One region of the Kitasatospora sp. NPDC096128 genome, then DNA from elsewhere that is predicted to be linked to it. Evidence: riboswitches for the same ligand, from Rfam matches in the RefSeq annotation. Region 1 holds a riboswitch; the other holds the start of a gene.
The links. A riboswitch is a leader RNA that binds a small molecule or an ion and turns the genes downstream of it on or off. The one in region 1 is predicted to bind S-adenosylmethionine.
Positions count from the first base shown of each region.

Region 2: it holds a riboswitch for S-adenosylmethionine, as region 1 does, so the genes downstream of both, ABTY61_RS10455 (aminotransferase class V-fold PLP-dependent enzyme) here and thrC (threonine synthase) in region 1, are expected to answer to the same signal.

Region 1 is NZ_JBEOSP010000009.1:1,979-20,411, reverse strand. It holds gene ABTY61_RS12540 (TetR/AcrR family transcriptional regulator) at 1-137, shown strand, start outside; gene ABTY61_RS12535 (hypothetical protein) at 182-1,051, opposite strand; gene ABTY61_RS12530 (helicase-associated domain-containing protein) at 1,288-3,789, shown strand; gene ABTY61_RS12525 (hypothetical protein) at 3,815-4,066, opposite strand; gene ABTY61_RS12520 (hypothetical protein) at 4,175-4,579, shown strand; gene ABTY61_RS12515 (DNA repair helicase XPB) at 4,688-6,325, shown strand; gene ABTY61_RS12510 (hypothetical protein) at 6,382-6,543, opposite strand; gene ABTY61_RS12505 (HelD family protein) at 6,834-8,879, shown strand; gene ABTY61_RS12500 (copper homeostasis protein CutC) at 8,922-9,608, opposite strand; gene ABTY61_RS12495 (hypothetical protein) at 9,718-10,677, opposite strand; gene ABTY61_RS12490 (PadR family transcriptional regulator) at 10,674-11,057, opposite strand; gene ABTY61_RS12485 (HD domain-containing protein) at 11,122-11,754, shown strand; gene ABTY61_RS12480 (DUF8819 family protein) at 11,751-12,107, opposite strand; gene groL (chaperonin GroEL) at 12,238-13,860, opposite strand; gene ABTY61_RS12470 (cold-shock protein) at 14,194-14,397, opposite strand; gene ABTY61_RS12465 (MoaD/ThiS family protein) at 14,951-15,229, opposite strand; gene thrC (threonine synthase) at 15,255-16,535, opposite strand; SAM riboswitch class I at 16,553-16,688, opposite strand; gene ABTY61_RS12455 (glucosyl-3-phosphoglycerate synthase) at 16,832-17,842, shown strand; gene ABTY61_RS12450 (alpha,alpha-trehalose-phosphate synthase (UDP-forming)) at 17,881-18,433, shown strand, end outside.
Region 2 is NZ_JBEOSP010000007.1:67,415-71,599, forward strand. It holds gene ABTY61_RS10450 (Lrp/AsnC ligand binding domain-containing protein) at 29-310, shown strand; gene ABTY61_RS10455 (aminotransferase class V-fold PLP-dependent enzyme) at 314-1,678, opposite strand; SAM riboswitch class IV at 1,731-1,848, opposite strand; gene trpD (anthranilate phosphoribosyltransferase) at 2,027-3,103, opposite strand; gene ABTY61_RS10465 (response regulator) at 3,224-3,649, opposite strand; gene ctaE (aa3-type cytochrome oxidase subunit III) at 4,046-4,185, shown strand, end outside.

The DNA.
Region 1 (18,433 bases):
TCACCGCCGAGCTCTACGCCGAACTCCGCGAGAACTTCCCGCTGATCATGGGCGACCTGATCCCGCGGCTGAGCCAGGACGAGAAGTACACCCGGAGCGTGCGCCTGCTCTGCACGGGCTTCACTGCGCTCTCCTGAGCCCGGGCGCGGGGCCGCCCGCGGGCACGGTGGCGGCCCCGCGCTCAGCCCTGCTGCGGCGGACGTCGGCGCATGCTCAACAGCAGCAGCACCACCGCCGTCAGCACCGCCGCGGTGCGCAGCACGCCCGGGGCCATCGACCAGCTGAACTGGCCCAGCGGGGAACCGGCCTGCACCCCGGCGCCGCCACCGCCCGCCGTCTGCTTGGCACTTCGCATCGCGAACAGCGCGGTCGCGCTCATCGTCGCCAGCGGAATGCCCAGGATCACGAACTTGCGCGTCAGATCGGAGAGTTGACGGGAAAGGTAGCCGAGCCCCCAACCCGCCAGCATGGCCGGGAAGAACCCGGACACCGCACCGCCGACCAGCAGCCCACAGGACAGCAGGATCAGCGGGGACGGCTTGCGAGCGCCCTTGCCCGCGGCGGCGGCCGGCGCGGCGCCGGCCTTGGCGTTGGCCCTGGCCCTCGCCTTCCGCTCCCGCCTCGACGGGCGCGACGCCTTCCCGCCGACCGGCTCCACCGGCGGCTGCTGCCCCGCCTCCTCCTCCGCGCGCTGCTCGGGGATCGGCTTGGGCGCGGCCTGCGGGGTGTCCGAGAAGTCGAGCATCGTCATCGTCCACGGGCTCGAACTCTGCACCGTCGGCGGCGGGATGACGTCCGAGCCGCCCCCGGGCGAGGCGACGCCCGGCAGGTCCAGCGACACGTTCGGGATGCCGCCCGTCCCGGTGTACCCGGAGGCGACCGACGGGCCGTACACGCTGTCCTCAGCCGACGACCCCTCCGGCGCGCCGGCCGGAGCAGACGAGGCGGGCGACGTCGACGGCATGGCCGGCGTCGACGGGACGGCCGAACCCGGCGCCCCCGCCCGCTCGCTCCACGGCCCGCTCTTGCGCCACCACTCGCCGTCCGTCATCACCGACACCCCGCCTCGCCCGCGCCGCCTGCTGATGCTGAGGGTACGGCGACCACCCGACCGCCCTCGGCCGTGACGCTACCCACCGCGCCCCGCCCGCGCGAGTCCCACCGCGCACCCGGCCGCCGGGCGCCCCACCTGTCGCCCCGGCCCGCCCCGGCCAGGCCCGCCCAGGCCCGGCCCGCCCCGCCCCACGCGCGCCCCCACCGTCCGCGCGCCCGACTAACCTAGGTCGAATGACCACACAGCAGGGCCCTCAACGCCAGAGCAGGACGCCCGCCGGCCCCCGCACCCTCGCCGAGGAGCTGCGCGCCCGCCCCGACGACGCACTCGCCGCCCTGCTCCGGTCCCGCCCCGACCTGCTGAACCCCGTCCCCGGCGACCTCGCCCAGCTCTCCGCCCGGCTGTCCTCCCGCGCCTCCGCGCTGCGCGCCCTGGAGCGGCTCGACCGGTTCACCCTCCAGGTCGCCGAGGCCCTGGCGACCACCCCGGACGGCACCGGCCTGGCCACCGTCCGCACCCTGCTGACCGGCCCGGCCAAGGTCAAGCCGCACCCCGGCGCCACCCCGCTCACCCCGGCCGACCGCGCCGCCGTCACCGCCGCCCTCCCCCGCGCCATCGCCGTCCTGCGCGACCGGGCCCTGCTCTGGGGCCCCGACAACGGCCTGCGGCTGGTGCTGGCCGTCCGCGAGGCACTCGCCCCGACCGCTGCCAACCCGGGCCGCACCGGCCTCGGCCCGACCCTCGCCGACGCCACCACCGGCATGTCCCCGGCCCGGCTGCAGCAGCTGCTCGCCTCGGCCGGGCAGCCCGCCACCCCGGACCCGGTCACCGCGGTCGCCGCCCTGACCGCCCTGCTCACCGACCGCGCCCGCTGCGCCGCCCTGCTCGACACCGCCCCCGAGGCCGCGCTGCGGCTGCTGGAGCGGCTGGTCTGGGGCCCGCCCACCGGCACCGTCCCGGACGCCACCCGCCCGGTCACCGCCGAGGACGCCCAGAGCCCGGTCGAATGGCTGCTGGCCCGCGGCCTGCTGCTGCCCACCAGCCCCGGCAGCGTGGTGCTGCCCCGCGAGCTGGCCCTGCACCTGCGCGGCGGCCGCACCCACCGCACCGTCGAACCGCTCCAGCCCGAGCCCGCGCCCGCCGCGCCCCCGCGCGATCCACAGGCTGTGGACAGCGCCGCGGCCGGCCAGGCGCACACCGCCGTCAAGACCGTCGAGGAACTCCTCGACACCTGGGGCCTCACCCCGCCGCCCACCCTGCGGGCCGGCGGCCTCGGCGTACGGGACCTCAAGCGCGCCGCCCAGACCCTGGAGACCACCGAGCAGCAGGCCGCCTTCTGGCTCGAACTCGCCTACACCGCAGGCCTGTTGGCCCCCGACGGCGAAGCCGACGAATGCTGGGCGCCGACCCCGGCGTACGACGGCTGGCTCCAGCTGGACACCGCCGAACGCTGGTCCGTCCTGGCCGCCGCCTGGCTCGCCGCCACCCGCGTCGCCGCCCTCACCGGCACCCAGGACGGCAAGGGCAAGCCGCGCGCCGCCCTCGGACCCGAACTCGACCGCACCCTCGCCCCGTCCGTCCGCCGCGCCGCCCTCGCGCTGCTCGCCGAACTCCCGCCCGGCACCCCGGCCACCGCCGCGGAACTGCTGCCCACCCTGCGCTGGCAGCGCCCGCTGCGCGGCGGCCCGAGCGGCCCGGACGGCCGCGAACTGCGCGACGACCTCACCACCTGGACCCTCGCCGAGGCCGAACTGCTCGGCATCACCGGCCGCGGCGCCCTCGCCGCCCCCGCCCGGGCCCTGCTCACCGCCGAGTCCGACCCGGCCGAGGTGCTCGCCCCGCTGCTGCCGCAGCCGCTGGACCACGTGATCCTCCAGCCGGACCTCACCGCGATCGCCCCCGGCCCGCTGCTCACCCCGCTCGCCCAGGCGCTCGCCCTGTGCGCCGACATCGAGTCCAAGGGCGGCGCCACCGTCTACCGCTTCACCCCGACCTCCGTACGCCGCGCCCTGGACGCCGGCCGCACCGCCGCCGACCTGCAGACCTTCCTGGCCCAGCACAGCCGCACGCCCGTCCCCCAGCCGCTCGCCTACCTGATCGACGACGTGGCCCGGCGGCACGGCATCCTGCGGGTCGGCGCCGCCTCCTCCTACCTGCGCTGCGACGACCCTGCGCTGCTGGGCGAGGTGCTCGCCGACCGCCGCGCCGCCGACCTGCGGCTGCGCCTGCTCGCCCCGACCGTCCTCGCCTCCCAGGCCGCCCCGGACGTCCTGCTCACCGCCCTGCGCACCATGGGCTACGCCCCGGCCGCCGAATCCGCCGAGGGCGATGTCCTGATCACCCGGCCGGACAGCCACCGCACCCCGCCCCGCACCGCCCCCACGCCCGTCCCCGACGGCCCGCCCGCCCCCGACGACACCCTGCTCGCCGCCGCCATCAAGGCCATCCGGGCCGGCGACCGCGCCGCCACCGCCTCCCGCCGCGAGCCGACCCCCGACCCGCGTCACCTGCCCCGCACCGCCGCCGCCGAGACCCTCGCCGCCCTCCAGACCGCCGTCCTGCTCGGCGAGCGGATGTGGATCGGCTACCTCAACGCCGAGGGCATCGCCAGCCAGCGGATCATCGACCCGGTCAAGGTCGAAGGCGGCTTCGTCACCGCCTTCGACCACCACGCCGACGAACTGCGCACCTTCGCCCTGCACCGGATCACCGGCGTCGCGGAGCTGGACGAGTAGCCGACGCCATCGAGCCGACCGGGCGTCAGTGACCCTGCGACTCCTTCATCTTCTGCTTGACGGCCTGGTCCGCCAGGCTGCCGATCTCCCCCTGCCCGACCGGCAGCGAGCCGCCGCCGACCTGGTCGGCGATCAGGAATCCGGGAGCGGCCAGCAGGCCGCCGGGCCCCTCCCCGATGCCCGCGAGGGCATGGGCGGAGCCCGCCGAGGAGGCGGTGGCGGCGAAGGCCGTGCCCATCAGGGCGAGGGCGGTGAGAACGCGCTTGGAGGTCTTCATGACCGGCTCAACGAGCGAGCACGCACCGTGGTCACTCGGAGCAGTTGACGGGCGGACGCACCCGGCGTACTCCGGGAACAGGGGGTTCGCGACAAGGAGGCACCCACCATGCTCGGCGAACTGATCGGCGAATTCCAGGGCGAGGACAGCGGCCGACGCGTCATCGGCGGCGCCGACGGACACCCCGTCGTCGAAGTGTCCTTCCGCGGCACCGGCAGCTACTACGGCATCACCGTCAACTCCCTCGGCACCTACGAGTCCGAAGTGCGCTCCGACGGCTCCCTGTACGGCGAGGGCCAGGGCGTCGACATGACCGCCGACGGCCAGGGCGTCACCTGGCACGGCAGCGGCGTCGGCCACTTCACCGCCGACGGCGGCACCAGCTTCCGCGGCGCGCTCTTCTTCTCCACCGTCTCCCCCGACCTGGAACGCCTCAACGGCGTCGTGGGCCTCTTCGAGTACGAGACCGACGCCGGCGGCAAGTCCACCGGCAAGTTCTACGAGTGGAAGTAGCCCGACACATTCCGCGCGGAATGAGCGACACTGGAGGGTCTGCTTCCGTCCGGTCTGGCGATCCCAGCCGGTCAATCCAGCCTGTCAGCCAGTGGAGGGCTCCCCCGCGTGAACGACGGACCACTCATCGTCCAGAGCGACAAGACTCTCCTCCTGGAGATCGACCACCCCGGGGCCGCCGACTGCCGTCGCGCCATCGCCCCGTTCGCCGAGTTGGAGCGGGCGCCCGAGCACGTGCACACGTACCGGGTGACCCCGCTCGGGCTGTGGAACGCCCGGGCGGCCGGGCACGACGCCGAGCAGGTCGTCGACGCCCTGGTGAAGTACTCCCGCTACCCGGTGCCGCACGCCCTGCTGGTCGACGTGGCGGACACCATGGGCCGCTACGGCCGGCTCCAGCTGTCCAAGCACCCCACCCACGGCCTGGTGCTGACCACCACCGACCGCCCGGTGCTGGAGGAGGTGCTGCGCTCCAAGAAGATCGTCCCGCTGGTCGGTGCCCGGATCGACCCCGACACCGTGGTGGTGCACCCCTCCGAGCGCGGGCAGATCAAGCAGGTGCTGCTCAAACTCGGCTGGCCCGCCGAGGACTTCGCCGGGTACGTGGACGGCGAGGCGCACCCGATCGACCTGGACGAGGACGGCTGGCAGCTGCGCCCGTACCAGGCGCAGGCCGTCGAGGGCTTCTGGCACGGCGGCTCCGGCGTGGTGGTGCTGCCGTGCGGCGCCGGCAAGACGCTGGTCGGCGCCGCCGCCATGGCGCACGCCAAGTCGACCACGCTGATCCTGGTCACCAACACCGTCTCGGCCCGCCAGTGGAAGCACGAGCTGGTCAAGCGCACCTCGCTGACCGAGGACGAGATCGGCGAGTACAGCGGCACCAGGAAGGAGATCCGCCCGGTCACCATCGCCACCTACCAGGTGATGACGACCAAGCGGAAGGGCGTCTACGCGCACCTGGAGCTGTTCGACGCCCGCAACTGGGGCCTGGTGGTGTACGACGAGGTGCACCTGCTGCCCGCGCCGGTGTTCAAGTTCACCGCCGACCTCCAGGCCCGCCGCCGGCTCGGCCTGACCGCCACCCTGGTGCGCGAGGACGGCCGCGAGGGCGATGTGTTCAGCCTGATCGGCCCGAAGCGCTTCGACGCCCCGTGGAAGGAGATCGAGGCCCAGGGCTACATCGCGCCCGCCGACTGCTGCGAGGTGCGGGTCACCCTGACCGACTCGGAGCGGCTCACCTACGCGACCGCCGAGCCGGAGGAGCGCTACCGCTACTGCGCGACCACCGCGACCAAGCGGCGGGTGGTGGAGGCCCTGGTCAAGAAGCACGAGAAGGACCAGACGCTGATCATCGGCCAGTACATCGACCAGCTGGACGAGCTCGGGGAGGTCCTGGACGCGCCGGTGATCAAGGGCGAGACCAGCAACGCCCAGCGCGAGAAGCTCTTCGAGGCCTTCCGGAACAAGGAGATCGGCGTCCTGGTCGTCTCCAAGGTCGCGAACTTCTCGATCGACCTGCCCGAGGCCACGGTGGCCATCCAGGTCTCCGGGACCTTCGGCTCCCGCCAGGAGGAGGCCCAGCGCCTCGGCCGCGTGCTGCGCCCCAAGGCGGACGGGCACTCGGCGCACTTCTACTCGGTGGTCGCCCGGGACACGGTGGACCAGGACTTCGCCGCCCACCGGCAGCGCTTCCTGGCCGAGCAGGGCTACGCGTACCGGATCATCGACGCGGACGACGTGCTGTAGCCGCGGACACGCTCAGCAGCAGCGCTTCAGGAGCAGCAACTCAGGAGCAGGCACGCTCAGTACCGGACACCGTCGCGCCCGAGGAAGATCACGCGCGCGGCGGTGTCCAGCACGATCCCGACGTTGCGCACGGCGGTGCTCAGCGGGTTGCGGTGGCGGCCCTGGACGGCGGTCGCGCCGGCCGGGCCCGTACGGGGGGTGCGGTTCTCGGTGCTCATGTCTTCAACGGTAGGCACCCGGACGGCCCACGGCATCACTCCGAAGGCCGTATCCACCAGGACGGACGTCCTCCTCCTGGTGTACGGCACCCCCTGAGACCTGCGGGGCTGGAACCCCGAGACCGACAGGTCTAAGATCGTCCGTCTGCCCCCTCCCGAACCGTGGTACCTGGCGTGTTCCGCCGGCAGCCGGGGGAGGTGCCGACCGCACGGCAACCGGTCGGCTGTACCCCACCGTGAGCTCCATCGATCCGCTGCGCCCGCCACCGGGGCAGCCGGGAAGGTTCGCTGTGCCCGCCACCCCCACCACCGACCCGCTCCAGCGCGAACGCGACCACCTGGCCTCGTCCCGGTCCGCGCTGCGGGCGATGCGCGAGGACGTCCAGTCCCTCGACCTGCGCGACGTGACCGGCACCTGGGTGTCCGCCGTCATCCTCCAGAACCAGATCGAGGCCAGGATCGCCGCCCTGGCCGACCTCTCCGACACCCCGCTGTTCTTCGGCCGCCTCGACTACCTCCACGCGGTCAGCGAGGAGCTCAGCGAGGGCGGCGGCGGGGAGAGCTTCTACATCGGCCGCCGCCACGTCCACGACGCCGACGGCGACCCGATGGTGATCGACTGGCGCGCGCCGGTCTCCCAGCCGTTCTACCGGGCCAGCCGCGTCGAGCCGATGGACGTCGAGCGCCGCCGCCGCTTCGGCTACACCGGCGGGGAGCTCACCGCCTACGAGGACGAGCACCTCACCGACCCGGCCGAGCAGGAGACCTCCTCCGCCCTGCTCGCCGCCGAGATCGAGAAGCCCCGCGTCGGCCCGATGCGCGACATCGTCGCCACCATCCAGCCCGAGCAGGACGAGATCGTCCGCTCCGACCTCACGGGCACCATCTGCGTCCAGGGGGCGCCCGGCACCGGGAAGACCGCGGTCGGCCTGCACCGCGTCGCCTACCTGCTGTACGCCCACCGCGAACGGCTGGCCCGCACCGGCACCCTGGTGATCGGGCCGAACAACGCCTTCCTCTCCTACATCGAGCAGGTCCTCCCGGCCCTCGGCGAGCTGGAGGTCGCCCAGGCCACCGTCCAGCAGCTGGTCGCCCACGTCGAGGTGCGGGGCGAGGACGACCCGGAGGCGGCCCGGCTCAAGGGCGACGCCCGGATGGCCGAGGTGCTGCGCCGGGCGGTGCGGGCGGGCATCACACTGCCCACCGAGCCCTGCGTGGTGGTCCGCGGCTCCCGCCGCTGGCGCGTCCCGGCCTACGAACTGGTCGAGATCATCGAGGAGTTGAAGGGCCGAGAGGTCCGCTACGGCGCCGCCCGGGACGCCCTGCCGCAGCGCATCGCGCACGCCGTGCTGCTCAAGATGGAGCAGGGCGGCGAGGCCCCGGACGACCGGGTGCAGGACGCGGTGGCCCGCAACACCGCGGTCAAGGCCGTGGTCAAGGAGTGCTGGCCGGCCGTCGACCCGGCCAAGCTGGTGCTGCGGCTGCTCTCCGACCCGGAGTTCCTGGCCGAGTGCGCCGAGGGCGTGCTGACCGCCGAGGAGCAGCGGGCGGTGCTGTGGCCCAAGCCCGGCCGCTCGGTGAAGACCGCCCGCTGGACCCCCGCCGACGCCGTCCTGGTGGACGAGGCGACGGACCTGGTGCAGCGCACGCCCTCACTCGGGCACGTGGTGCTGGACGAGGCCCAGGACCTCTCCCCGATGCAGTACCGCGCGGTGGGCCGCCGCTGCACCACCGGCTCGGCGACCGTCCTCGGCGACCTCGCCCAGGGCACCACCCCCTGGGCGACGGCGAGTTGGCCGGACGCCCTGCTCCACCTGGGCAAGCCGGAGGCGCACGTGGAGGAGCTGACCAAGGGCTTCCGGGTGCCCGAGGAGGTCATCGCCTACGCCTCCCGGCTGCTGCCCTCGATCGCCCCCGGCCTGGCCCCGGCGACCTCCGTCCGCGACACCCCCGGCGCGCTGGAGATCCGCCCGGTCGACGACTGGGAGGAGGCCGTCCTGGCGGCCTGCCGGGAGGCACTGGAGCACGAGGGCTCGACCGGCCTGATCGCCGCCGACGCCCGGATCCCCCGGCTCGCCGAGCTGCTCACCGCAGCCGGGCTGGCGCACCTCTCCCCCGGCACCGAGACCAGCACCGAGTCCCGGCTGACCCTCGTCCCGGCCTCGCTGGCCAAGGGTCTGGAGTACGACTACGTGGTGCTGGACGAGCCGGCCGCGGTGGTCGCCGGCGAGCCGGACGAGCGGACCGGCCTGCGCCGCCTGTACGTGGCGCTCACCCGCGCCGTCTCCGGCCTCACGGTGCTGCACCGCGAGCCGCTGCCCGAGCAGCTCGGCTGACCGGGAAGGGGCCGGTGGCGTCACCGGCCCCTTCCCGGTCGCTCACGCGTCGATCAGCGCCCGCCACTCGGCGACCCTGGCCGCGTCGACCGGCGTCCGCCAGCCGTCGGCCCGCACCGCACCGCCGACGTGGAAGGCGTCGAAGCCCTCGGCCCGCAGCTCCTTGAGGTGCTCGGCCCGCAGGCCGCCGCCGATCAGGATCCGCTGGGTGTGGCCGGGTTCGCCGCTGCGGGCCAGTTCGGCGGCCAGCACCTCGCGGCCGGCGTCCACCCCGGCGGGCGCGCCGGAGGTGAGGAAGGTGTCCAGCCCGGGCAGCGCGCCGACGGCGGCGCGCAGGGCGGCCCGGTCGGCGCTGTGGTCGATCGCCCGGTGGAAGGTCCAGCGGCAGCCGGCGATCGCCTCGGCGACGGCCGTGGTGGCGGCCAGGTCGACGGCGCCCCCGGCGTCGAGGAAGCCGAGCACGAACTCCTCGGCGCCCTCGGCCCGCAGCGCGACGGCGCGGGCGCACAGCTCGTCCAGGTCGCCGGGGGCGAAGCCGTCCCGGATCCGGAGCATGACGCGCAGCGGGATGCCGACGGCGGCCCGGATCCGGGCGAAGTCCTCGACGGAGGGGGTGAGTCCGTCGGCGGCCATGTCGGTGACCAGTTCGAGCCGGTCGGCGCCGCCGGACTCGGCAGCCTGGGCGTCCTGGGGCGTCAGCGCGATGACTTCGAAAATTGGTCTAGACATATCAGACAGCCTGCCACATCCGCCCGCCCCCGGCGAGACCGCACCCCCGGCCCGGCACCCCGGTGCGGCACCCCCGATCCGGCTGCGCCGCGCCGGGCCGGGCCGGCCGTCACACCCGTCCGGGCACCACCCCGACGGCCTCCCGCCGCCCGAACCGGCGCTCCGCCACCGCCACCAGCACCAGCAGGGCCAGCACCGGCACCGCCACCGGCAGCAGGTGCGAGATCCCACGGGACTCCCGCCAGATGTTGAAGACGCTGCCGGGCCCGGTCAGCACCAGCATCGCGAGCCCGACCCCGGCCGGCCCCATCCGCCCGCGCAGCCCGGCGAGGGTCAGCAGCAGCGGGGCGATCAGCATCACCACGAACCAATGGAGGCCCAGCGGGAAGGTCGCGTCGTCCCAGCCCTGGACCGCCTGGAGCAGCCCGCCGACGACCGCCGAGACCAGCACCAGTCCGGCGGTCCGCAGGTTCGGCCGGGGCAGCAGGTCGGCCGGCGCGGCGACCAGCAGCAGCGCGGCCGCCACGAACGGCAGCGCGGCCATCCCGATGTAGCCGACCCACCAGACGTCGAAGACGTCCGGCCGCCAGACGGCCCGGCCCAGGTCGTACAGTCCGACGGCGCCCAGCAGCAGCGCGGTGACCCGGACGGCCGTCCACCGCCCCAGCAGGGCCGCCACCCCGAGCAGCAGCGCGGCCACCGGCGGGGCGAAGGCCCGGAGGTGGTTCCCGACCGAGTCGTCCCAGGCGAGCCACCTGGTGGTCCGCTCCAGGGTGGCCGCCCAGGGCGCCATGGTCGCCCCGACCACCGCACCGGCGATCATCGGCGCCACCAGCGCGAGCAGCCGTCCGGCCGCCGACCCGCCGGTCAGCCCGAGCCGCACCCGCAGCCCGTACACCGCCAGGCCGAGCACCTCCCGGGCGACCGCGGCGCGGCCGCCCTCGGCCGTCGTGTCGGCGAACACCTCGGCCAGCTCCTCGCCGCGCTCACGGCGGTACCGCGCCGGGTAGAGCTGCAGCGCGGCCCGCAGCAGCCCCGAGGAGGTCGGACCGATCACCGGCACGGTCATGAGAGTCCTCCCCCCGCGGCGGGCCGCCCCTGGGACCCGGTGTTCCCCGGCAGCATCGACCGGATCTTCGTCAGCCGGCGCTCGGCCTCGGTGGCGACCGCCCGCAGGCGCCCGGCCTCGGCGGCCAGGGCGGCTCGGCCGACGTCGGTCAGCGCGTAGCTGCGCCGGGCCCGGCCGTCCACGACCTCCTCGGCGGCCACCTCGATCAGGCCCTGGGTCAGCAGCCGGTCGAGCGCGCCGTAGAGCGTGCCGGTGCGCATCTTGACCCGGCCGTCCGAGATCGCGGCGATCTCCTGGATGAGCGCGTAGCCGTGCCTCGGGGCGTCCGCCAGCGCGGTGAGCAGCAGCAGCGTCGGCTCCTGCATGGAGCGTTCTGTCATACACCTACATATATCGTTGAACGGCACATCCCGTCCACCGGACCGACCCGCCACAATGTGCCCCATGCCGACCGAGGACCTGCTCACCGCCTGGACCGCCCTGCTGCACCGCTGCGGCGCCACCGACGACCCCGACCCGTACGGCCGGGAGCTGCTGCGCCGCTGGTCGGCTCCGGACCGCCGCTACCACACCACCGAGCACCTGCGCGCGGTCCTGCGCCACGTCGACGAGCTCGCCGGGCACGCCGCCGACCCCGACACCGTCCGGCTCGCCGCCTGGTTCCACGACGCCGTGTACCGCCCCGACCGCACCGAGAACGAGGAGCGCAGCGCCGCCCTCGCCGTCCGCGCGCTGACCGCCGCCGGCCTGCCCGCCGGGCGCGTCGCCGAGGTCGAACGCCTGGTCCTGCTCACCGTCGCCCACGACCCGGCCCCCGGCGACCGCGACGGCGAGGTGCTCTGCGACGCGGACCTCGCCGTCCTCGGCGGCGCCCCCGAGGCCTACGCGGCGTACGCGACCGCCGTCCGGGAGGAGTACGCCTTCGTCCCCGAACCGGACTTCCGCACCGGCCGGGCCGCCGTCCTGCGCCACCTCCTGGCACTCCCGGCGCTCTACCGCACCCCCGCCGCCCACGGCCGCCTCGCCGCGGCCGCCCGCACCAACCTCGCCGCCGAACTCCGGGCGCTGGAGGACTAGTCCAGCTCCCCCACCGGCGCCACCACGGCCCCCTGCTTGCCGCACACCCAGTGCGGCTCCGGCCCCAGCTCGGGCTCCACGCCGAGCGCGTGCGGGTCCCCGTCGGCCGCGCAGGCGCTGCACAGCGGCCACCGCCCGTACGCCTCCAGCAGCGCGTCCTGGACGTCCTGGGCGACCAGCCCGAGCACGTAGTCGGTGCCGTCCGGCCACTGCTCCAGCCACCACCGCCGGTGGGTGACGGCCTGCTCCACCAACGAGACGACGGCGGCGTCCGCCACGTCCCGCGCGGTGAGGTCGGCCAGGATCAGGGCCCGGGCGTTGTGCAGGGCGGTCTCGATGTCGTCGGAAGCCATCCGTCCATTCTCCGCGGCCCGCCCACCGGTTCAAAACGGCCCCGGCGCCGAAACGCCGCGTGGGCGGCCCCCCGAAGGGAACCGCCCACGCGGACGAGGATCAGCCGATCCGATCGGAGTCCGATCAGGATCAGAAGTCCATGTCACCGCCCGGCATGCCGCCGCCGGCGGCCGCGGCGGCCTTCTCCGGCTTGTCGGCGATGACGGCCTCGGTGGTGAGGAACAGCGCCGCGATGGAGGCGGCGTTCTGCAGCGCGGAGCGGGTGACCTTGGCCGGGTCGATGATGCCCGCGGCGACCAGGTCGACGTACTCGTTGGTGGCGGCGTTCAGGCCGTGACCGGCGGGGAGGTTGCGCACCTTCTCCACCACGACGCCACCCTCGAGGCCGGCGTTGGTCGCGATCTGCTTGATCGGGGCCTCCAGCGCGACCTTGACGATGTTGGCACCGGTGGCCTCGTCGCCGTCCAGCTCCAGCTTGTCGAAGGCGACACCGGCCTGCAGCAGCGCGACGCCACCACCGGCGACGATGCCCTCCTCGACGGCGGCCTTGGCGTTGCGGACGGCGTCCTCGATGCGGTGCTTGCGCTCCTTGAGCTCCACCTCGGTGGCCGCACCGGCCTTGATGACGGCCACGCCGCCGGCCAGCTTGGCGAGGCGCTCCTGGAGCTTCTCGCGGTCGTAGTCCGAGTCGCTGTTCTCGATCTCGGCACGGATCTGGTTCACACGGCCGGCGACCTGGTCGCTGTCGCCGCCACCGTCGACGATGGTGGTCTCGTCCTTGGTGATGACCACCTTGCGGGCGGTGCCCAGCAGGTCGATGCCGGCGTTCTCCAGCTTGAGGCCGACCTCCTCGGAGATCACGGTGCCACCGGTGAGGATGGCGATGTCGCCGAGCATGGCCTTGCGGCGGTCGCCGAAGCCCGGGGCCTTGACGGCGACGGACTTGAAGGTGCCGCGGATCTTGTTCACGACCAGGGTCGACAGGGCCTCGCCCTCGACGTCCTCGGCGATGATGACGAGCGGCTTGCCGCTCTGCATGACCTTCTCCAGCAGCGGGAGCAGGTCCTTGACCGAGCCGATCTTGGAGTTGGCGATGAGGATGTACGGGTCCTCGAACGTCGCCTCCATGCGCTCCAGGTCGGTGGCGAAGTAGGCGGAGATGTAGCCCTTGTCGAAGCGCATGCCCTCGGTGAGCTCGAGCTCCAGACCGAAGGTGTTGCTCTCCTCGACGGTGATGACGCCTTCCTTGCCGACCTTGTCCATGGCCTCGGCGATGAGCTCGCCGATCTGGGTGTCAGCGGCGGAGATGGAGGCGGTGGAGGCGATCTGCTCCTTGGTCTCCACGTCCTTGGCCTGGGCCAGCAGCTGGTCCGAGACGGCGGCGACGGCCTTCTCGATGCCGCGCTTCAGGGCCATCGGGTTGGCGCCGGCGGCGACGTTGCGCAGACCCTCGCGAACCAGGGCCTGGGCGAGCACGGTGGCGGTGGTGGTGCCGTCGCCCGCGACGTCGTCCGTCTTCTTGGCGACCTCCTTGACGAGCTCCGCGCCGATCTTCTCGTACGGGTCCTCGAGCTCGATCTCCTTGGCGATGGAGACACCGTCGTTGGTGATCGTGGGGGCGCCCCACTTCTTCTCCAGCACGACGTTGCGACCCTTGGGGCCGAGCGTGACCTTCACTGCGTCGGCGAGCTGGTTCATGCCACGCTCAAGGCCGCGGCGAGCTTCCTCATCAAAGGCGATGATCTTGGCCATCAGAAGTGGTCCTCCGGGACACGGTCGACTGCTCGGACCAAGGGGTGCCCGCGACGGACGGCCCTGGTGTGCGGAGGTCCATTCCCCTGCCGCTCCCGGGGGCCTCACCGACCCGGTCCGCTGTCACTCTCACACTGTGAGTGCTAACGCCAATGATTAGCACTCCGGGTGGTCGAGTGCAAGCCCAATAGCCAACCCGCGAGCCGCCGTCCGCCCCCGCCCGGCCCGCCCCGGGAACGCCGACGGGCCCGTACGACGCGTGTCGTACGGGCCCGTCGAGAAGCGAGTGGTCACCAGCCGTGGGCCGCGCCGAGCTCCTGGGTCCGGAAGGGGTCAGACCGCCGCGCGGACCATGTCCGCCTGCGGGCCCTTCTGTCCCTGGGAGATCTCGAACTCGACCCGCTGGCCCTCCTCGAGGGTGCGGTAGCCGTCCATCTGGATCGCGCTGTAGTGGACGAAGACGTCCGCACCACCGTCGACCGCGATGAAGCCGTAGCCCTTCTCCGCGTTGAACCACTTGACGGTGCCCTGAGCCATTCCGAACTCCCCTAGTGCTGTGCTGGCCCTTCACGGTCCCGCAGGTCGCGGGCCCGGGTCTGGTTTTGAAGGCCGGCCCGGGGAACCCCCCCTGGGCGCAGCCGTGCACGCCGCAATCCTCCGCAACGGGGGTGCCGGACGGCTTCCGTGAGCGGCTGATTACGTCGACCGCCGCTGAATGTATCCGGATCGACGCCCTCTGCAACAGGGTCAACCGCCGGGAATTCCCTAGGCCCGTCAAGAGACAAGAGCGAACAAACCGGAAGAAACTCGGCATTCCGCGCCGGGCATAGCGGACGAATTACCCAAATGCCCGCAGGAATTCTGACATCTGCCTGACATGTTTCACGGCCCCGGCCCGCAACCGGTCCGAGCAGCCGGACGACCTCCGGTGAAGCACCCCGTGCGCCGGAAGAGGAACCCTGTTCCCAGCAGAGCCACACTCTACTCCGACTTGACCCTGAAATATTCCCGCCGAAATGCAAGCGGCCGCCCACGCGTACGGAATTCCAGTCTCCGTACGTGCGGGCGGCCGGGAAGCGGACCGGACGGCTCAGCAGCCGCCGGCCACCGCCGGAATGATCGAGATGCCGGCGCCGTCCTTGATCTCGGTCGCCAGACCCTCGGCGAACCGCACGTCGTCGTCGTTCACGTACACGTTGACGAAGCGGCGCAGCTTGCCGGTGTCGTCCAGGATCCGGGCCGCGATGCCGGCGTGGTTCTGCTCCAGGTCGGCGATCACCTCGGCCAGGGTGGCCCCCTCGGCGGTCACCTCGGCCGCGCCGCCGGTGTAGGTGCGCAGGATGGTGGGGATGCGGACGTTGGCGCTCATGGCTCTCCTAGCGGGGGTGGGTGGTTCAGGCGGACGCGAGGCCGGCGGCGTGGAAGGAGTCCAGCGTCGGGCGGATGACGGCGGTCATGCCCGCCTCGGAGACGGCGTCCAGCGTCTTGAGGCCGTCCCCGGTGTTGATCGCGACGGTCTCCTTGGACGGGTCCAGCCGGCCGGACTCGACCAGCTTCTTCAGCACCCCGACGGTCACCCCGCCCGCGGTCTCGGCGAAGATCCCCTCGGTCCGGGCCAGCAGCCGGATCGCCGCCACGACCTCCGCGTCCGTCACGTCCTCCACCGCGCCGCCCGTCCGGCGGGCGATGTCCAGCACGTACGGGCCGTCCGCCGGGTTGCCGATCGCCAGCGACTTGGCGATGGTGTCCGGCTTGACCGGCTTGATCACGTCACGGCCGGCCTTGAACGCCGCCGACACCGGCGAGCAGCCCTCCGCCTGGGCGCCGAAGATCCGGTACGGCCGGTCCTCCACCAGCCCCAGCTTGATCAGCTCCTGCAGCCCCTTGTCGATCTTCGTCAGCTGCGAGCCCGAGGCGATCGGGATGACGATCTGCTCCGGCAGCCGCCAGCCGAGCTGCTCGCAGATCTCGTACGCCAGCGTCTTGGAGCCCTCGCCGTAGTACGGCCGCAGGTTGACGTTGACGAAGCCCCAGCCCTCGCCGGCCGGGTCCCCGATCAGCTCCGAGCAGAACCGGTTCACGTCGTCGTAGTTGCCCTCGATGCCGACCAGCTCGCCGCCGTACACCCCGGCCATCACGACCTTGCCCTGCTCCAGGTCGTGCGGGATGAACACGCAGGAGCGGAACCCGGCCCGGGCCGCCGCCGCACCCACCGCGCCGGCCAGGTTGCCGGTCGAGGAGCAGGACAGCGTGGTGTACCCGAACGCCCGGGCCGCCTCGATCGCGCAGGCCACCACCCGGTCCTTGAACGAGTGCGTCGGGTTCCCCGAGTCGTCCTTGACGTGCAGCTGCGCGGTGAAACCGAGCTCACGGCCCAGGTTGTCCGCCTTCACCAGCGGGGTCCACCCGGGGTTGAGGTTCGGCTTCGACGCGACGTCGGCCGGCACCGGCAGCAGCGGCGCGTACCGCCAGATGGACGCGGGACCGGACTCGATCCGCTTGCGCAGCTCCTCGGCGCGCTCGCTGCCGAACTCGTAGGCGATCTCCAGCGGCCCGAAGCACTCCAGGCAGGCGAAGCTGGGGCCGAGCGGAAAGCGGGTTCCGCACTCCCGACAGGACAGGGCGGCGGCGGGGCCGAGGTCGACCGAAACAGGTGCGGCGATGTCGATAGCCATGATGGCGGAGGCCTCTCTCCTCATCTTCCCCGCGGCGCGGTCGCGCCACAGGCCGGAATTGGCACCTGTCCCGCCGGGGCCTGTCGACGACAGCCGAGCGAGAAGGTTGCCGGGACGTCAACGGGCCGTTCCCTCAGTCCCTCTGGATGAGCATGTGAAGTTATGGTTCAGCGGCGACCCCGGCGTGCAAAGGTCCGACCGCTGTACGAAGACTGTATCCGAAGGCGTCCACCCCGAAAGGGACCGTCCGCCAAGCGAGATGGCCCGTTCCACCGATCCCGCCGAGGAGAGTCACCGTGCCCGCCGAACCGACCCCCGCACTTCTCCCGCAGGCGGCGTCCTGGCTCCACCGCCGCTCGTGGAGCGCGGCCGAACGGCCGGTCGACGCCCTCCTCGCCGCCAAGCGGCGCACCCGCCAGACGGTCAGCGTGGTCCTCCCCGCCCTCGACGAGGAGGCCACCGTCGGCGACATCGTCCGCACCGTCCGGCGTGAGCTCATGGACCGGATCCCGCTGGTCGACGAACTCGTCGTGGTCGACTCCGGCTCCACCGACGCCACCGCCGCCGTCGCCGCCGCAGCCGGCGCCCGGGTGGAACACCGCGACCGGATCCTCCCCCGGCTGCCCGCCGTCCCCGGCAAGGGCGAGGTGCTCTGGCGCTCGCTGCTGGTCACCCACGGCGACATCGTCTGCTTCGTCGACGCCGACCTGCGCGAGTTCGACCCGGCCTTCGTCTCCGGCATCGTCGGCCCGCTGCTCACCGAACCCGACATCCACCTGGTCAAGGCCATGTACGACCGCCCCCTGGAGACGGAGAGCGGCGCGGTCGTCCCGGCCGGCGGCGGCCGGGTCACCGAACTCGTCGCCCGCCCCCTGCTCAACCTCCACTGGCCGGAACTCGCCGGCTTCGTCCAGCCCCTCGGCGGCGAGTACGCGGCCCGCCGCTCACTGCTCGAACGGCTGCCCTTCCCCACCGGCTACGGCGTCGAACTCGGCCTGCTGGTCGACGCCCTGGACCTGGTCGGCCTGGACGCCCTGGCCCAGGTCGACGTCGGCGTCCGGCACCACCGCCACCAGGACGGCCAGGCCCTCGGCCGGATGGCCGCCACCATCTACCGCACCGCCCTCGAACGCCTCGACCGCACCCACCGCCTCAAGGCCTCCGCCGACCTCGTCCACCCCCACCTCACCCAGTTCACCCGCACCCCGGCCGGCGGGACCCCCATCTTCACCGCCCACACCCACCCCGTGACGGCCCTGGAACGCCCCCCGATGCACACCGTCCCCGAGTACTCCACCCACCGCTGAGGGGTTTGCCACCCCGACCCCCCGGCAACATCCCAACCATGGGCGATCTCACGACCGAACGTTCGAGTGCGACCGGAACCGCCCCCGTCCTGGTGGCCTCCAACCGGGGACCGGTGTCCTTCAGCACCGCCGACGACGGCACCCTGACCCTGCGCCGCGGCGGCGGAGGCCTGGTCTCCGGCCTGTCCGCGATCGACGACCCCAACGCCGTCTGGGTCTGCGCCGCACTGGGCGACGCCGACCGCAGAGCCGCCCGGGAAGCCCCCGACGGCCGCCTCGACCTCGCCGGGCACGAGGTCGGCGGCCAGGCCGTACGAATGCTCGACATCGACCCGGAGACCTTCGCCCGCGCCTACAACGGCGTCGCCAACTCCACCCTCTGGTTCGTCCACCACCTGCTCTACGCGACCCCCACCGCGCCCTCCTTCGACGCCGGCTTCCGCACCGAATGGGCCGCCTACCAGGCCTACAACGCCGCCTTCTCGGCCGCCCTGGCCGCCGAAGCAGCCCCGGGAGCCGCCGTCCTGGTCCAGGACTACCACCTGTCCCTGACCCCGGCCCTGCTCCGCGCGGCCCGCCCCGACCTGCGGA
Region 2 (4,185 bases), on a different contig from region 1:
GGCCGCACCCCAAGAAGGAGCCCGAACTGTGATCACCGCCATCGTCCTGATCAAGACCAGCGTCGACCGCATCCCGGAGATCGCCGAGGCCATCGCCGCGATCGAGGGGGTCAGCGAGGTGTACTCGGTGACGGGCGGCTACGACCTGGTCGCGATGGTCCGGGTGCGCCGCCACGACGACCTGGCCGAGGTCATCCCGGGCCGGCTCAACAAGGTCCCGGGGGTGGCCCACACCGAGACCCAGATCGCCTTCCGCACCTACTCCCAGCACGACCTGGAAGCCGCCTTCGCCCTCGGCCTGGACGAATAGGTCTCAGCCCTCGCGGCGCGTGTCGGCGACGCAACGGCCGCCCTCGTTGCGGTAGTTCCACGCCGCGCCGTCCGAGACCAGCTCGCGGACCGCGGCCAGGAAGCGCTCGACGTGCTCGTCCGGGGTGCCGGCCCCGAAGCTCACCCGGATCGCGTTCAGGCTGCGCTCGCCCGGCAGCGAGGGCTCGGGCGCCCCGCACTCCGACGGCGCCACGTCCTCGTCCCCGAGCAGGGTGCGCACCAGCGGGTGGGCGCAGAACAGCCCGTCGCGCACGCCGATGCCGTACTCGGCGGACAGCGCGGCCGAGAAGTGCGAGCTGTTCCAGCCGCGGACGACGAAGGACAGCACGCCCACCCGGGCCGAGCCGGTGCCGAACAGGTTCAGCACCCGGACCTCCGGGATCTCCGCCAGGCCCTCCGTCAGCCGGTCGACCAGCTGCCGCTCCCGGGCCTCCAGCGCGTCGAAGCCGGCCTCGGTGAGCGCCCGACAGGCCGAGGCGATCGCGTAGGCGCCGATGACGTTCGGCGAACCGGCCTCGTGCCGGGCCGGACCGGTGTGCCACTGCACCGCCACCGAGCCGTCCAGCTCCCGGGCCACCGTGCGGGTCGCGCCGCCGCCGGCCAGGTACGGCTCCGCCGCGTCCAGCCAGTCCGACCGACCGGCCAGCACCCCGGCGCCGAACGGCGCGTACAGCTTGTGGCCGGAGAAGGCGATCCAGTCGACGTCCAGCCCGCGCACCGACACCCGGTGGTGCGGGGCCAGCTGGGCGGCGTCCAGCACCACCCGGGCGCCGTACCGGTGCGCCGTCCCGGTCAGCTCGGCGACCGGCCACAGCTCGCCGGTCACGTTGGAGGCGCCGGTGACGCACAGCAGCTTCGGGCCCTCCGGCGCCGCGGCCAGCGCGGCCTCCAGCGCGGCCACCGCCTCGGCCCGCGAACGCGGCGCGCGCAGGTAGTCGACCTCCAGCCCGGCGTGCGCCCAGGGCAGCAGCGAGGCGTGGTGCTCGGTCTCGAAGGCGAACACCCGGGTGCCGGCCGGGACGGCGGAGGCCAGCAGGTTGAGCGAGTCGGTGGTGGCGCGGGTGAAGACCACCTGGTCGCCCTCACGCAGGTCGAGGAACTCGGCGACGGTCCGGCGGCTCTGCTCGAACAGGTCGGTGGACAGCTGCGAGAGGTACCCGGCGCCGCGGTGCACGCTGCCGTAGTACGGGGCGTAGGCGGCGACGTCGTCCCACACCCGCTGGAGCGCCGGCGCGCTGGCCGCGTAGTCGAGCGCCGCGTAACCGACCTTGTCGCCGCTGGCGAGCGGCACCTGGACGTCGTGGCCGAGGACGGCGAGCGGGGCGGTGGTGCCGAGGGAAAGGGACATGGGGATGCACTCCTTCACGGGGTAAGGGACCCCGGGAGTGCTGATCGTCCGGTGTCCGCGCTTGTCGCGCGGACGAATTGCCCGGCGACCCGGTCCTCACCCAGGGCACCCCGCCACGGACGGAGGGTTGCCGGACAGCCAGCTGGGGCTTGGCGCTGTCACTCATGACCTGGCGAAGACTCTAGGTCGGGTACGTCAGACGGTCAAACAGGCATCCACCATCCGGACAGCACTGTCAACCGCTCGCCTCCGGGGTACTCCGACCCGGCACCGGCGCGCCCCTTCGGCTCGGGGCGGGCAGCCGAGTGGCCCGCACCGGCGAACCGGCACGGGCCCTCAACTACCGCCTCAGCTCCGGCTGGTGGCCTCCGACCAGCGCCGCAGCAGGTCCTGCGCCCGGCCCGAGTCGATCGCCTCGGCCGCCCGCGCCATGCCCGCCGCGAGCTGCTCCGCCAGCGGGGCGTCGCCCAGGTCGAGCGCGACCAGCGCCGCCGCCGTGTTCAGCAGGACGGCGTCCCGCACCGGCCCGCGCTCCCCGGCCAGCAGTCGGCGGGCGACCTCCGCGTTGTACGCGGCGTCGGCCCCGCGCAGCGCCTCGATGCCGACCAGCTCGATGCCGACGTCCCGCGGGTCGAAGGAGGTCTCGGTGACCACGCCGTCGCGCACGACCCAGACCCGCGAGGTGGTGGTGATGGTCAGTTCGTCCAGCCCGTCGTCACCGCGGAACACCAGGGCCGTCGCCCCGCGCCGGGCGAGCACCCCGGCGATCAGCCCGGCGAGCCGGGTGTCGAAGCAGCCGATCGCGTGCGAGGTGACCTTCGCCGGATTGGTCAGCGGGCCGAGGATGTTGAAGGCGGTGGGCACCCCGAGGTCGCGCCGCGCGGTGGCGGCGTGCCGCATGGAGGGGTGGAACTTCGCCGCGAAGCAGAAGGTGAGCCCGACCTCCTCGGCCACCTGGGCCACCCGCCGGGAGGACAGGTCCAGCGCCACCCCGAGCTTCTCCAGCACGTCCGAGGACCCGCTCGACGAGGAGGCCGCCCGGTTGCCGTGCTTGACCACCTTGGCCCCGGCCGCCGCGGCGACGATCGCCGACATGGTCGAGATGTTGACGGTCTTCGCCCGGTCGCCGCCGGTGCCGACGATGTCGACCGCCGGGCCGGGGATGTCCAGCGGCTCGGCGTGCTCGTACATCGCGTCCACCAGGCCGGCGATCTCGTCCACCGTCTCGCCCTTGGCCCGCAGCGCCACCATGAACCCGGCCACCTGGACGGGGGACGCCTCGCCGCTCATGATCCGGTCCATCGCCCACGCGGTGGACGAGCGGTCGAGGTCCTCCCCCTTCAACAGAGCCGCCAGGAGGTCCGGCCAGGTGCGGACCACCTGCGCGGGGTCGGTACCACCGTTCGCAGGGTTCACGTTCACCATGGCTGACTCCAGCTGTTGTCGGTTCCCCCGCACCGGGGGGACGTCCGTACGGATGGAGCCAGCCTATCGAGCGGCGGGGTGCCTACGGCGCTGTCTTCTCTACTACTGAGACGGCACCGCTCAACGCGTGGCCGGGGCCCGCTTGGCCAGCCGGGCCCGCAGCAGGGTGGCGACCGCCTCGGCCAGCGCCACCGGGTCCACCGGGCGGGAGATCGCGGCATCGGCCCGGCTCCAGGCGGCGAGCCAGGAGTCCTGCGGCCGCCCGATCAGCACCAGCACCGGCGGGCACCCGTAGATCTCGTCCTTGAGCTGGCGCCCGAGGCCGAGGCCGCCGGCCGGCACCGCCTCGCCGTCCAGCACGCAGAGGTCGACGCCGCCTTTCTCCAACGCCTTGAGCACCGCGGGGGTGGTCGCGCATTCGAGGTACGACAGCTCCGGAAGATCCTCGGCGGGGCGACGGCCGAGCGCCGTCAGCACCTGCTCGCGGGTGTTGCGGTCGTCGCTGTAGACGAGGACGGTGAGCGTCTCGTCGGTCGTGTACGCCATGGGCCCTGCTCCCTCAAGTGTGATCCGGACCACGTTCACCTGGTCCGGATGCTACTCCCGTTTCCCCCGTCGCCGGTCCCCCTCGCGCACGTTGCCGCTCAAGCCGCCGCGCCAGTGGCTCACCCGCTCGGAGGACGGCCCGTCACCCAAGCTCCCCCGGTCCACCCGGACGGCCCATGCGGCGTCCCGTCCCCTACTCCACGGCACTGGGCCGACCGTGCAACGACGCGCCGGGCAACGGGCTGGCGGGCCCCGCCGAGGAACCGTCAGAAAAGGGACACGCCGCTGCTCAGCCCTCGTTCGGACACCCCGTCGCCCCTCAGGGGGGCATACCGCACGCACCGGACACTCCGAGGGACACCCCCCGACGTGAAGACGGAATAAGGGACCGACATAATGTCCGTCGTGGCGACAGCAACAGCAACAGAAACCGGGCACGCGCACGGATCGGTCAATCGACCGAACATGGTCAGCGTCGGAACGATCGTCTGGCTCAGTTCCGAGCTGATGTTCTTCGCGGCCCTCTTCGCGATGTA